DNA from 4 places in the Mesorhizobium sp. WSM4807 genome. Region 3 is predicted to be linked to each of the others. Evidence: predicted binding sites of a transcription regulator. Region 3 holds the regulator's gene; each other region holds the start of a gene.
The links. Region 3 encodes LexA, which represses DNA repair genes until DNA is damaged. Its sites were predicted from a motif close to TGTTCNNNNTGTGTTCNG; they were not measured.

Region 1: AC0L3N_RS14035 (DNA recombination protein RmuC) is a predicted target of LexA. The motif match lies at 1,316-1,333, and genes of this name have one in related genera.
Region 2: AC0L3N_RS04215 (ATP-dependent helicase) is a predicted target of LexA. The motif match lies at 1,565-1,582, and genes of this name have one in related genera.
Region 4: uvrA (excinuclease ABC subunit UvrA) is a predicted target of LexA. The motif match lies at 1,259-1,276, and genes of this name have one in related genera.

The regions. Positions count from the first base shown of each region.
Region 1 covers NZ_JBVVQY010000009.1:47,010-50,216, reverse strand. Annotated here, with positions in the region: gene AC0L3N_RS14040 (GFA family protein) at 1-3, shown strand, start outside; gene AC0L3N_RS14035 (DNA recombination protein RmuC) at 8-1,282, opposite strand; gene def (peptide deformylase) at 1,388-1,933, shown strand; gene AC0L3N_RS14025 (plasmid stabilization protein) at 2,028-2,333, shown strand; gene fmt (methionyl-tRNA formyltransferase) at 2,365-3,207, shown strand, end outside.
Region 2 covers NZ_JBVVQY010000003.1:1,327-4,533, reverse strand. Annotated here, with positions in the region: gene AC0L3N_RS04215 (ATP-dependent helicase) at 1-1,550, opposite strand, end outside; gene AC0L3N_RS04210 (hypothetical protein) at 1,652-1,822, opposite strand; gene AC0L3N_RS04205 (hypothetical protein) at 1,953-2,123, shown strand; gene AC0L3N_RS04200 (ABC-F family ATP-binding cassette domain-containing protein) at 2,531-3,207, shown strand, end outside.
Region 3 covers NZ_JBVVQY010000024.1:18,584-21,790, reverse strand. Annotated here, with positions in the region: gene moaC (cyclic pyranopterin monophosphate synthase MoaC) at 1-103, shown strand, start outside; gene AC0L3N_RS25365 (molybdopterin molybdotransferase MoeA) at 106-1,311, shown strand; gene lexA (transcriptional repressor LexA) at 1,416-2,153, shown strand; gene AC0L3N_RS25355 (ComEC/Rec2 family competence protein) at 2,147-3,207, opposite strand, start outside.
Region 4 covers NZ_JBVVQY010000006.1:58,408-61,614, forward strand. Annotated here, with positions in the region: gene AC0L3N_RS09780 (ATP-dependent Clp protease proteolytic subunit) at 1-266, shown strand, start outside; gene AC0L3N_RS09785 (hypothetical protein) at 425-652, shown strand; gene uvrA (excinuclease ABC subunit UvrA) at 1,425-3,207, shown strand, end outside.

The sequences.
Region 1 (3,207 bases), on a different contig from region 3:
TAGCCTCTCACTCGTCGCCTTCGACGACCCTTAGTCTCAGCTGACCGGTCTTGGAGTCGGCGACGCGCGCACCCGCTTCGGCTTTCGCGCTGGCCGCATGTGCCGTTTCGGCCGATCCGGCGTCGCCCTCTGTCGGCTGCGCGCCGAACTCCAGCGCCTCGATCCTCTGGCCGCGCTTGGTCACCTTCGACGTCGAGACGAGGATATCGTCGATATCCTTGGCCGACTGGCCGAAATGGCTCTGCAGCTTGCGCACCCGCTCGTCGAGGCGCGAGACATCCTCCATCAGCCGGATGACTTCACCCTGGATCAGATGCGCCTGCTCGCGCATGCGGGCGTCTTTGAGGATCGCCTGGATGACCTGGATCGACAGCATCAGCAGCGACGGCGAGACGATGACGATGCGGGCGCGGTGCGCCCTGTGGACAATCCCCTCGAAATTCTCGTGGATCTCGGCGAACACCGATTCCGACGGCACGAACATGAAGGCGGTGTCCTGCGTCTCGCCCTGGATCAGGTATTTTTCGGCGATATCGCGGACATGCACCTCGATGTCGCGCCGGAACGCTTGTGCTGCCACCTTCTGCAAATCGGCGCCTTCGGCGGCACGGATGGCGTTCCAGGCTTCCAGCGGAAACTTGGCGTCGATGGCAAGTGCGGGCGCGCCGTTCGGCATCTTCACCAGGCAGTCGGGCCGGCTACCGTTCGATAAGGTCGCCTGGAATTCGTAGGCACCGTGCGGCAGGCCGTCGGCGACGATCGCTTCCATGCGCGACTGGCCGAAGGCGCCGCGCGTCTGCTTGTTGGAGAGGATCGCCTGAAGCTGAACGACCTGGCCGGCGAGCGACTGGATGTTGCCCTGCGCCGTATCGATGACCGCCAGCCGTTCCTGCAGTTTGGCGAGGCTTTCATGCGTTGATTTCGTCTGCTCGGTCATGGTCTGGCCGAGACGGCCGGTCATCGCGTCGAGACGTTGGCCGATCGACTGTGTGAGTTCGGCCTGCCGCGCGCCGAACACTTCGGCTATGGCGCCCATGCGGCCCTGCATCTCGGCCTGGCTTTGCAAGATGCCGGCCATCCGCGCCTCGGCGTCGCGGGCGTGGTCGGCGGCTTCCGCGGCAGCCATCGCACGCGCCTTGGCCGAGCGCCACAGCGCGACGACGAGCGCCACGAACAGGCCCAGAAAAACGATCGCGCCGAATGCCAGTGCGTGGGCGAGCGTGATCGTGGTGGCGCCGAGCCGGGCGATTGGTTCGGACAGGATGGTGGTCAGGTCATTCATACTGGGCAGCATAGATGATTCGGCCTGACGGCATAGATCAAAACGTGAACGCCGCTGTAAATGCCCCGGTTGACGCTTTTCGTGCGAGGTCTTAGGTGAGACGCCATGTCGATCAAGCCGCTCATCATCCTTCCCGATCCCGTCCTGCGCCAGGTTTCGAAACCGGTCGAGCGCGTAGATGGCGCCTTGCGCAAACTGGCCGACGACATGCTGGACACGATGTATGATGCGCCGGGCATCGGTCTGGCGGCGATCCAGGTCGGCGAGCCGCTGCGCATGCTGGTGATCGATCTCGCCAAGGAAGACGAGCCGCCGGCGCCGCATGTCTTCATCAATCCCGAGATCCTCGAGAGCGCCGATCAGCGCTCGGTCTACGAGGAGGGCTGCCTGTCGATTCCGGATTACTATGCTGAGGTCGAGCGTCCCGCCGCCGTGCGGGTGAAATATCTCGATCGCGACGGCAAGCTGCAGGAGATTGAGGCCGAAGGGCTGATGGCGACCTGCCTGCAGCACGAGATCGACCATCTCAACGGCGTTCTGTTTATCGACCACATCTCGAAGCTGAAGCGCGACATGGTGGTGAAGAAGTTCAAGAAGCTCGCCAGGGACAAACCATCAGGCAGCAAGGCGCCGGGCAAGTTGGTGGGATAGGGCGATACTCGCGCAGTTTGATGCTGAACCTTTCGAAGATGTTGGCGGGACAGCGCCCCTCTGCCCTGTTCCAGATCAGGAAATGGAGACGCCGATGAGCGACATGCTGATCAGAAATATTCCCGAACCCTTGAAGCGGGAAATCGAGCAGGCGGCGCGTAAGAGCGGCCAGAGCCTGTCGGGCAAGGCGATCGCTCTTCTGCGCGAAGGCATGGTCGCCGAAAGGCAAGCCAGGCTGGAGCCGGGTCTTTCGGCATGGGACGCTATTCGCGCGACTTTCGCTGCTGAAAACGCAATTGGCGATGAATTCGCCAAGGTCATGAACGAAATCGAAGGAGAAGGGAAACGCGACTTCGGTCGCCGACCCGCAAAGTTCGCGACTTCGACTGAGCCGACTTAGCGGCCATACCTAGACCGGACCCGGAACAAAAATGCCCCTGCGCGTCATCTTCATGGGTACGCCCGAATTCTCGGTGCCGACGCTGCGGGCGATCGCAGATGCCGGGCATGAGATAGAAGCCGTCTACACCCAGCCGCCGCGCGCCGCCGGTCGCCGCGGGCTGGAACTGACGCGGTCGCCGGTGGAGCGCGAGGCGGAGCGGCTGGGCATCGAGGTGCGGACGCCGGTGTCGCTGAAAAGCGAAGCTGAGCAGCAGGCGTTCCGCGCCTTGCGGGCCGACGTCGCCGTGGTCATCGCCTATGGATTGCTGTTGCCTAAACCAATTCTCGAGGCGCCGCGGCTCGGCTGCCTCAATGGTCACGCGTCGCTCTTGCCACGCTGGCGCGGCGCCGCCCCTATCCAGCGCGCCATCATGGCCGGCGATACCGACACAGGTATGATGGTGATGCGGATGGAAGAGGGCTTGGACACCGGCCCGGTGGCGATGGTCGAAAAATGCGCCATCGGCCCCGATATGACGGCCGGCGAACTGCACGATCGGTTGATGCACATTAGTGCCGCGCTGATGGCGGAAGCGCTGGCACGAATGGAAAGGGATGCCCTGACATTTACCGCACAGGCGACGGAGGGGGTGACCTACGCCAAAAAGATCGATAAAGCGGAGACGCGCGTGGACTGGACGCGGCCTGCTGGCGAAGTCCACGATCATATTCGCGGCCTGTCGCCCTTTCCCGGCGCATGGTGCGAGACCGAAATTGGCGGCCGCTTGGAGCGGCTGAAACTGCTTCGCTCGACGCTTTCGCAAGGCGCCGGCGAGCCGGGAGGAATTCTCGACGACCGGCTGACGGTCGCCTGCGGGTCAGGCGCGATCAGG
Region 2 (3,207 bases), on a different contig from region 3:
TCCTCGTGGATGCGGTCAAGATGCGGCTCATACCAGAGCCTGACCTGTTCGAGATCAACAGGCCATTTTCCCGACCCGGTGCGAAGCTGCGAGAACAGCGCGACGAAACCCGGCCAGTCGTCGGCGGCGCGTTGCGGCGGCCGGTAGCGCGCCAGCCCCATCGCTTCGTCGAGCGACGTCGCCATGGTGTCGACGATCTGCGAAGCCGCCGAAGGGCCGATGCCGGGCAAAAGCTGCAGCACGCGAAAACCGGCGACGCGGTCGCGCGGGTTTTCGGCGAAGCGCAGCACCGCCAGCACGTCCTTGACATGGGCGGCGTCGAGGAACTTCAGCCCGCCGAACTTGACGAACGGGATGTTGCGGCGCGTCAGCTCGATCTCCAGCGGCCCGCTGTGGTGCGAGGCGCGAAACAGCACGGCCTGCGCCTTCAGCGCCGTGCCGGCCTCACGCTCGGTCAGGATCGCCTGGCAGACGTAACTCACCTGCTCGGCCTCGTCGCGAACGCTGACCAGCTTCGGCTTTTCGGTCGATCTGCGCTCCGACCAGAGGTTCTTGGCAAAGCGCTCCGAGGCCTCGCCGATCACCGCATTGGCGGCGGCCAGGATGGTCTCGGTCGAGCGGTAGTTGCGCTCCAGCATGACGATCTCGGCCGGCTGCGCGAATTGTTTGGGGAAGTCGAGGATGTTGCGCACTTCCGCCGCGCGAAACGAATAGATCGACTGCGCGTCGTCGCCGACCACCGTCAGCCCGGATCCGTCCGGCTTGAGCGCCGTGAGGATCGCGGCCTGCAGCCGGTTGGTGTCCTGGTACTCGTCGACCAGCACATGGTCGAAACGCCCACCCAGATGCGCTGATATCTCCGGCTCGCCGGCCATCTGCGCCCAGTAGAGCAGCAGGTCGTCGTAATCGAGCACGTTCTGCGCCTGCTTGGCCTCGACATATCGGGCAAACAGCGCCTTAAGCTGTTCTGCCCAACCCGCGCACCAGGGAAACACCGAACCGAGAATCTCGCCGAGCGGCGCCTGCGCGTTGACCGCACGCGAATAGATCGCCAGGCACGTGCCCTTGGTCGGAAAACGGCCTTCGGTTTTCGAGAAGCCGAGTTCGTGCCGGGCGAGGTTCATCAGGTCGGCCGAATCCTCTCGGTCATGGATGGTGAAGGCCGGATCGAGGCCGATCTCCAGCGCATAGTCGCGCAGCAGCCTGGCGCCAATGCCGTGAAATGTGCCGGCCCAGCTCAGCGCATCGGTGATAATGGAAGCGTCCCGGCCGAGCACCTCGCCGGCGATGCGCTCGACCCGCTTGGCCATTTCCGATGCGGCACGACGCGAAAACGTCATCAAAAGGATGCGCCTGGGGTCAGCGCCCCTGACGATCAGATGCGCGACGCGATGCGCCAGCGTGCTGGTCTTGCCGGAGCCGGCGCCGGCGATCACCAGCAACGGCCCGGCGACCGCGCCGTCGCCATGCTCGACGGCAAGGCACTGCTCGGCATTCAGCTTTGCGAGATAGGCAGGCCGGAAGGTCGAATCACGGGCAGCGAGGTTCATTGCCCATCAAGCATCGTTTCTGCTTTGTTCGCAACGCTCTCGACGTGAAAGTTGCGACCGATGCGTCCGATTCTACTGGCGCACCAGCCGATGAACTGGGCCTAGCGCTGGGGCTCTACGCCCATCGCCGCCGACTGCCGCGGCAACGACTTGTCGTCATCGGGAGGCGGCAGCAACAGCGGATCGAAGTCGTCGGGCACTTCGTCAATGATTTCCCTGACTATGCGGTAGGCCACGTAGATGGCGGCCCCGGTTATGAGCAGACGGATCATGATTTTCTCCACTGGTATGAACCAACCGAAGAGGCCGCGTTTTGTTCCCCGCTTTCCAAAGGCCCCGAGCTCTGCCTGAGGGTGCAACCAAATCGGCACCGTCTCGTTTGCCCGGTGACAGGAGGTTGCGATGAACAAGCTATCAATCTCGTTGGCTTTGGCGGCGGCGCTGGCTGTCGCGGCTTGCGATAACAACATCCCACCGACAAAGGCCCCCGGCGCCGATCAAAACCCGCAGGTCGACCCTGCACCCAACTCGACGTCAGGCGATGATCAACCCGGCGCGCCGTCGGCGCAGTGATGGAACGCAGTAGGAAAGGTGGCCGGCGCCGCTTGGGAGGGGAGCGATGACGCCGGCCAGGCGGGTATCAGGTCCGCCGCATACCTAGAGATAGCTGAGTCTTGCCGTTGCGTCATGGGGTGATCGCGGAAGACCACCGCCTTGAACAGGCAATCAACTGACAAATGTGACAAAACTGCAATTTTCAGATGCGAGAAGTCGATGCTCGCCAGGCGCCGCGCCGTCGCAGCAGGGTCCCGGCCCAATTCAAAGCTGGCCCTCTGATCCGGCGAGGCCGGCAATCGGATCAATCGTCTTCCCCACCGCGGCATAAAGCAACCGGCCGCGCCGGGCATTTTCATACCTTATCCGGCCAAGCGGCGCTCAAGGTCTTGCGAAGCGCTGACGTCCCGTGCAAAAGCGCGGCCATGCTGATCATTAACGACCTTTCGCTCCGCATGGCCGGACGCCTGCTTCTTGACCATGCCTCGCTGACCTTGCCGGCCGGCAGCAAGGCAGGGCTTGTCGGTCGCAACGGCACCGGCAAAACGACTTTGTTCAAGGCGATCACCGGCGACCTCGCCTCCGAGAGCGGCTCGATCGGCCTGCCGAAGAACACGCGCATCGGCCAGGTGGCGCAGGAAGCGCCCGGCACTGAGGAGCCGCTGATCGAGATCGTGCTCAAGGCCGACCTTGAACGCTCCGCACTGATCGAGGAGGAAAAGACGGCGACCGATCCTCACCGCATCGCCGATATCCACATGCGGCTGGCCGATATCGACGCCCATTCGGCCGAGTCGCGCGCTGCCACCATCCTCGCCGGCCTCGGCTTCGACGACGCCGCCCAGCGGCGGCCGGCCTCGTCCTTCTCCGGCGGCTGGCGCATGCGGGTGGCGCTGGCGGCGGTGCTGTTTGCCGAGCCCGATCTTCTGCTGCTCGACGAGCCGACCAACTATCTCGACCTCGAAGGCACGCTATGGCTGGAAAACTACGTGTCGAAATATCCGCACACGGTGCTGCTGATCTCGCACGACCGCGACCTGCTCAACCGCGCCGTCAACTCGATCGTCCATCTCGACCAGAAGAAACTGACCTTCTGGCGCGG
Region 3 (3,207 bases):
CAAGGCGGTCGACCGCGCCATGGTGATCTCGGGCATCAGGCTGGCGGAAAAGACCGGCGGCAAATCCGGCGACTACAAGGCGGATGCCAAGGGGGCAGGCTAATAATGGCACTGCTTCCGGTCGCCGAGGCGCTCGAGCGCCTGCTTGAGGATGCTGCGCCCTTGCAGGCTGAAAGCGTCGCCCTGATGGACGCCGCCGACCGCGTGCTGGCGGCGCCGCTCCTGGCGCTCCGCACCCAGCCGCCGTTCAACGCGTCCGCCATGGACGGCTATGCCGTGCGGGCCGAGGATGTCGCGTCCGTGCCCGCAAGACTTTCGGTGATCGGCATGGCGCCGGCCGGACGCGGCTTTGCCGGAACAGTCGGCCCGGCGCAGGCCGTGCGCATCTTCACCGGCGCGCCGCTTCCTGCAGGCGCGGACACCATCGTCATCCAGGAGAATGTCCGCGACCTCGGCGGCGGCAGCATCGAAGTGACCGCGTCGACGGTTGAAGGCCGCAACATCCGCCGCCTCGGGCTCGATTTCTCGAAGGGCGACGTCCTGCTGGAGAAAGGCCGCCCGCTTGATCCGGCGGCATTGTCGCTGGCGGCGTCGGCCAACCACCCGCAGGTCAGCGTGGTGAAACGGCCGTTGGTCGCCATCATCGCCACCGGCGACGAATTGCTGCCGCCGGGCAGCGACCTTGGCCCCGACCAGATCATCTCGTCCAATGCCTATGGCGTCGCCGCCGCGGCCCGCTCGGTCGGCGCCAGCGCGCTCGATCTCGGCATCGCCCCCGACCGCAAGGAGGCGATCGCCACGCTGGTGAAACAAGCGGTCGACGCAGGCGCCGACGTCATCGTCACGCTGGGCGGCGCCTCGGTCGGCGACCATGACCTGGTCCATGACGTGCTGACCGGTGAAGGCATGACGCTCGATTTCTGGAAAATCGCCATGCGGCCCGGCAAGCCGCTGATGTTCGGGCGGCTGGGTGACATCCGCTGCATCGGCCTGCCTGGCAATCCGGTGGCGAGCCTGGTCTGCACGCAGCTCTTTCTGACGCCGCTGCTTGCGCGGCTCGGCGGCCGCGCCTTCCGGCAGGACATGCGTCAGGCGCGGCTCGGCGCCGCCATGCCGGCCAACGATCTCAGGCAGGACTATGTACGCGCCGTGGTGAGCGAAGAAGCCGGCACGCTGCTGGCGACCCCGTTCGGCATCCAGGATTCCTCGATGCTCAAAATGCTGGCCGACGCCAACGGGCTGATCGTGCGCGAGCCGTTCGCTCCCCCAGCCGCGACGGGCGCCGCGTGCAGCGTGCTGATGCTACGCTGAACAAAACGTCAACACATTCATTAAATTTTAAACGGTTGCGGAACACAACTGGAACAGATAGTGTTTGTTCTGGGTTTGTTTTTCTGATTCTGTTGGGGGTCGCGATGCTGACACGCAAACAACATGAACTGCTGATGTTCATCCACGAGCGGCTGAAGGAAAGCGGCATTCCGCCCTCGTTCGACGAGATGAAGGAAGCGCTCGACCTCGCCTCGAAGTCGGGGATCCATCGGCTGATCACTGCACTGGAGGAGCGCGGTTTCATTCGCCGCCTGCCCAACCGCGCCCGCGCGCTGGAGGTGCTGCGCCTGCCCGATTCGATCGCGCCCGGCCTCAATGCGGCGCGCAAATTCTCGCCAAGCGTCATTCAGGGCAGCCTTGGGCAGGGCAGCCTCGGACGACAGATCAAGCCGGCGCCTTCGCGCATGCCCGCGGCCGGCAATGACGACGACGTCGTTGCCACCATCTCCATACCGGTGATGGGCCGCATCGCTGCCGGTGTGCCGATCGATGCCATCCAGCACCAAACGCATTCGATCTCGGTACCACCGGACATGATCACCGGCGGCACGCACTACGCGCTGGAGGTCAAGGGTGATTCGATGATCGAGGCCGGCATTTTCGACGGCGACACGGTCATCATCCGCAACGCCGACACCGCCCAGCCTGGCGAGATCATCGTCGCCTTGGTCGACGACGAGGAAGCGACGCTGAAGCGGTTCCGCCGCAAAGGTGCCTCGATCGCACTGGAAGCCGCCAATCCGGCCTACGAGACGCGCATCTTCGGGCCGGACCGGGTCAAGGTGCAAGGCAAGCTCGTCGGACTGATCCGGCGTTACTGAACGGCAGGCTTTTTGGGTTTCTCGGCCCTGCGGTATGGCGGCAGGCCCCTCGCCTCGCGCGAAAATCTCCGCTGCTCATGCCAAGGCCTATAGGGCTGTCTGACGGCAAAACGGATTTCTGCGCGCGTCGTCGCAGATAGCGGATCGAAAAAGACGGCGGCACTGCCCATGCGAGCGAGCTGCCGTTTGGTGACGACGAGAACCAGCGGATTGCGGCAGGGATTATAATAGGCTGTGGCATCATCGATGACGATCAAATCCGCAAAGGCACAGGCTGGCCGTGCGGTTTTGCGGTCGTCGGCGAGCGCGATGATCGCGCCGGACTGGTGCCGGGCGAGGCACAGGCCGGCAGTGCAGTAGAAGGGCGCTCCCGGCGGCAGGTCGGCCGGGTCGACGATGTCGAACCGCACGTCTCCTTTTTCGAATGTCTCCGGCTCGACAATGGTCGCTGAAACCAGCGCATGTTTCCAGTTGTCGGTGATGAATTCGTTCGAGCGCACCCGGTTGACGGCAAGTTCGCCGCCGCCGATCGGCAGCGCCACCAGATGCGCATCTTCCGAAATCAGCACGTCGGGAGTGCGCGTCTCGGAAATCGTCAGCAGGCCGGCGAGCGCAAAGGGAAGTGCCGCAAGCCGCAACCATGTCGTTGCCATCGTGGCGATGACCAGGGCGGCCGTCACCAGCAGAACCGACTGCAACGAGATCAGCCCGACGGCATCGACCGGCGACCGCTCGGAGATCCATCCCGATATTGCAATCATGGCCGTCAGCCCCTTGCCCATCATGTATAGGAAAGGGCCGTCGAGGCCGAACGGCATTGCCAAGGCGCTAACGACGGCCAGGAACATGACGACCGTGACGATCGGCATGACGGCCAGATTGGCGAACAGGCTGAGCGGCGAGACGCGCTGGAAGTGCCAGATGGCGAAGAGTGCGGTGGCGCTGCCGGCAATGATGGAGGTCATTGCGATGGTACCTGTCCCAGCGGCAAGTTTTCGCGTGACGAAAGCGATCGTTGACCGTCGCTGTGGCGGCGCGGTGGCCTTGTCGGCAC
Region 4 (3,207 bases), on a different contig from region 3:
GCCGGCGCATCGCGCTGCCCAACACCAGCGTCCTGCTGCACCAGCCGTCAGGCGGTTTCCAGGGCCAGGCCTCCGACATCGAGCGCCACGCCGAAGGCATCCTCAGGACCAAGCGGCGCATGACCGAGCTTTACGCGCACCATTGCGGTCGCACCTTCGAAGAGGTCGAACGAACGCTCGACCGCGACCATTTCATGACCGCCGAGGAGGCAAAGACTTGGGGCCTCGTCGATCATGTTTTTGACACGCGTAAAAGGGCGGCGTGAAAGGGTAGCCGGCTCATGAGCAACGTCGGCCAAGTCATTCGGCAAGTTTGATCGCCACCGGTCTGGCTTCGACCATGGCGCGGCAATACAGTCCGTCGATGTCTAGGATTTCACGCACTTGCTTGAACCGACTGATCATCGGCATCGCCGTCGCGGCCATGACCTCCGGCACGGCGTTCGCTGAAAACAGTTCAACGCCGCCCCAGGAAGGCATGCTGCCAAGCGTGGCTGACGACTATCGCATCGCCAGACCGGCTCCCGAACCCGACGATGCCGTGCCCAGCACCGGTGACGGCCAGTTCAAGATCGGCGATACCGACGTCAGGATTTCCGGCAGCATAACTTTCGATGTCGGTGCCGGCACGATCAATGCCCCCCGGCGGTAGGACACCCCCATCAGTCTTCATAGCTGCCACAATCTCACGGCTCGCATGCGCTTGCGGCTATCCTGAAACGAACAGCCCCGCCGATGCTTCTGCAAACGGTCGGGGCTTTTTTTGGATCTAAAATCCAAACTTGCCGGGAGTACACTGCCGGCTTTTGATTTCGGATGCTTCGCGGCGTTCAGCCGACGATCCGACTAGTAGTCTCTGATTTTAATGGGGATCGGCAAGTCACGGTTTGTCGGGCGGCGCGAACGCCTGGCCCTGGCACTTATGCCTGCCGCGGCTCCAGCGACACGTGGAGCCTCAAGGGACTGTGCGGTGGAGTCATTCCTCTGCTCTCCTTTTCTGTCCATTGCGACCGGTGTCGTCCGAAGCGCATATCGCAAAAGCCTGCGGCGTCTCGCAGGCCACCTTGGGTGGCGAGGCCATCGAAAGACGGCCGGCTTCGGTTGACGTCTGAAGTCTGACTCTCTGAGGCTGAGACGTCAACCGTTGGATAGCCGATTACAAAAAATGTGATCGCTTGTGTGGCGAATCCGAAATTTGCATCCGTTTTGAGTAGCGCGGCGTCGGCCGTGGATTACATGGGCGCTTTTGTCAGGAGCGTGTTCGGTCTTTGTTCTTTCCGCTTGCCCGCCCGCGCGAAAGACGGTTAAAGGCTCTGGTCGAGAGTTGTGGCGTCTCTCGAAAAGGTGACGAAATTACCTACATAGGGGATGGCCGGGACAACCCGCCATCCCATGAGATTCCAGATCTGAGGCGGCGACCGGCGATGGCCGACCATAAATATCTTTCCATTCGCGGCGCGCGCGAACACAATCTGAAGAATGTCGATCTCGACTTGCCGCGTGACAGCCTGATCGTCATGACCGGCCTGTCGGGCTCCGGCAAGTCGTCGCTCGCCTTCGACACCATCTATGCCGAGGGCCAGCGCCGCTATGTCGAGAGCCTGTCGGCCTATGCGCGGCAGTTCCTCGAAATGATGCAGAAGCCTGACGTCGACCAGATCGACGGCCTGTCGCCGGCTATCTCAATCGAGCAGAAGACCACTTCGAAGAACCCACGTTCGACAGTCGGCACCGTTACCGAAATCTACGATTACATGCGGCTGCTGTTCGCACGCGTCGGCATCCCCTATTCGCCGGCCACCGGCCTGCCGATCGAGAGCCAGACGGTGTCGCAGATGGTCGACCGCGTGCTGGCGGTCGAGGAAGGCACGCGTCTGTTCATCCTGGCGCCGATGGTGCGCGGCCGCAAAGGCGAATACCGCAAGGAGCTGCTGGAACTGCAGAAAAAGGGTTTTCAGCGCGTCAAGGTCGACGGCGTCTTCTACGAAATCGCCGACGTGCCGGCGCTGGACAAGAAATACAAGCATGACCTCGACGTCGTCGTCGACCGCATCGTCGTGCGCGGCGATCTGGCGACGCGGCTTGCCGATTCCATCGAAACCGCGCTGAAGCTCGCAGATGGGCTGGCGGTGGCGGAATTCGCTGACCGGCCGCTCGACGGCAGCCAGACCGGCGAGGATTCAGTCAACAAGTCGAAGAACGAGACGCACGAACGTATTCTCTTTTCGGAGAAGTTCGCCTGCCCGGTGTCCGGCTTCACCATTCCCGAGATCGAGCCTAGGCTGTTCTCCTTCAACAACCCGTTCGGCGCCTGCCCAACCTGCGACGGCCTCGGCAGCCAGCGTGCCATTGACGCCAGCCTGGTCGTGCCAGACGACAATCTGTCGCTGCGTGCCGGCGCCGTCAGCCCATGGGCGAAATCGACCTCCCCCTATTACGTGCAGACGCTGGAGGCGCTGGGCAAGGCGTATGGCTTCAAGCTCGGCGACAAGTTCCGGGATCTGACCGAAGAGGCAAAGCAGGCCATCCTGCATGGCACTGGCGAGCGCGAGGTCACTTTCCAGTATGATGACGGCCTGCGCTCCTACAAGACGACCAAGACCTTCGAAGGTGTCATTCCCAATCTGGAGCGGCGCTGGAAGGAGACCGAATCGGCCTGGATGCGCGAAGAGATCGAGCGCTTCATGTCGGCCACGCCTTGCCCGGCCTGCCGCGGCTACCGGCTGAAGCCGGAAGCGCTTGCGGTGAAGATTGCCGGCAAGCATATCGGCGAGGTTACCGAGCTGTCGATCCGCAAGGCCGACCAATGGTTCACCGAGCTGCCCGGGTCGCTCAGCGACAAGCAGAACGAGATCGCCGTGCGCGTGCTCAAGGAGATCCGCGAGCGGTTGCGCTTCCTGAACGATGTCGGGCTCGACTATCTGACGCTGTCGCGCAATTCCGGCACGCTGTCGGGCGGCGAGAGCCAGCGCATCCGGCTGGCCTCGCAGATCGGCTCCGGCCTGACAGGGGTGCTCTATGTGCTGGACGAGCCGTCGATCGGCCTGCACCAGCGCGACAATGCGCGCCTGCTCGACACGCTGAAGCATCTGCGCGACATCGGCAACACGGTGATCGTCGTCGAGCATGACGAGGACGCCATCCTGCATGCCGACTACGTCGTCGATATCGGCCCGGCTGCCGGCATCCATGGCGGCCACATCATCG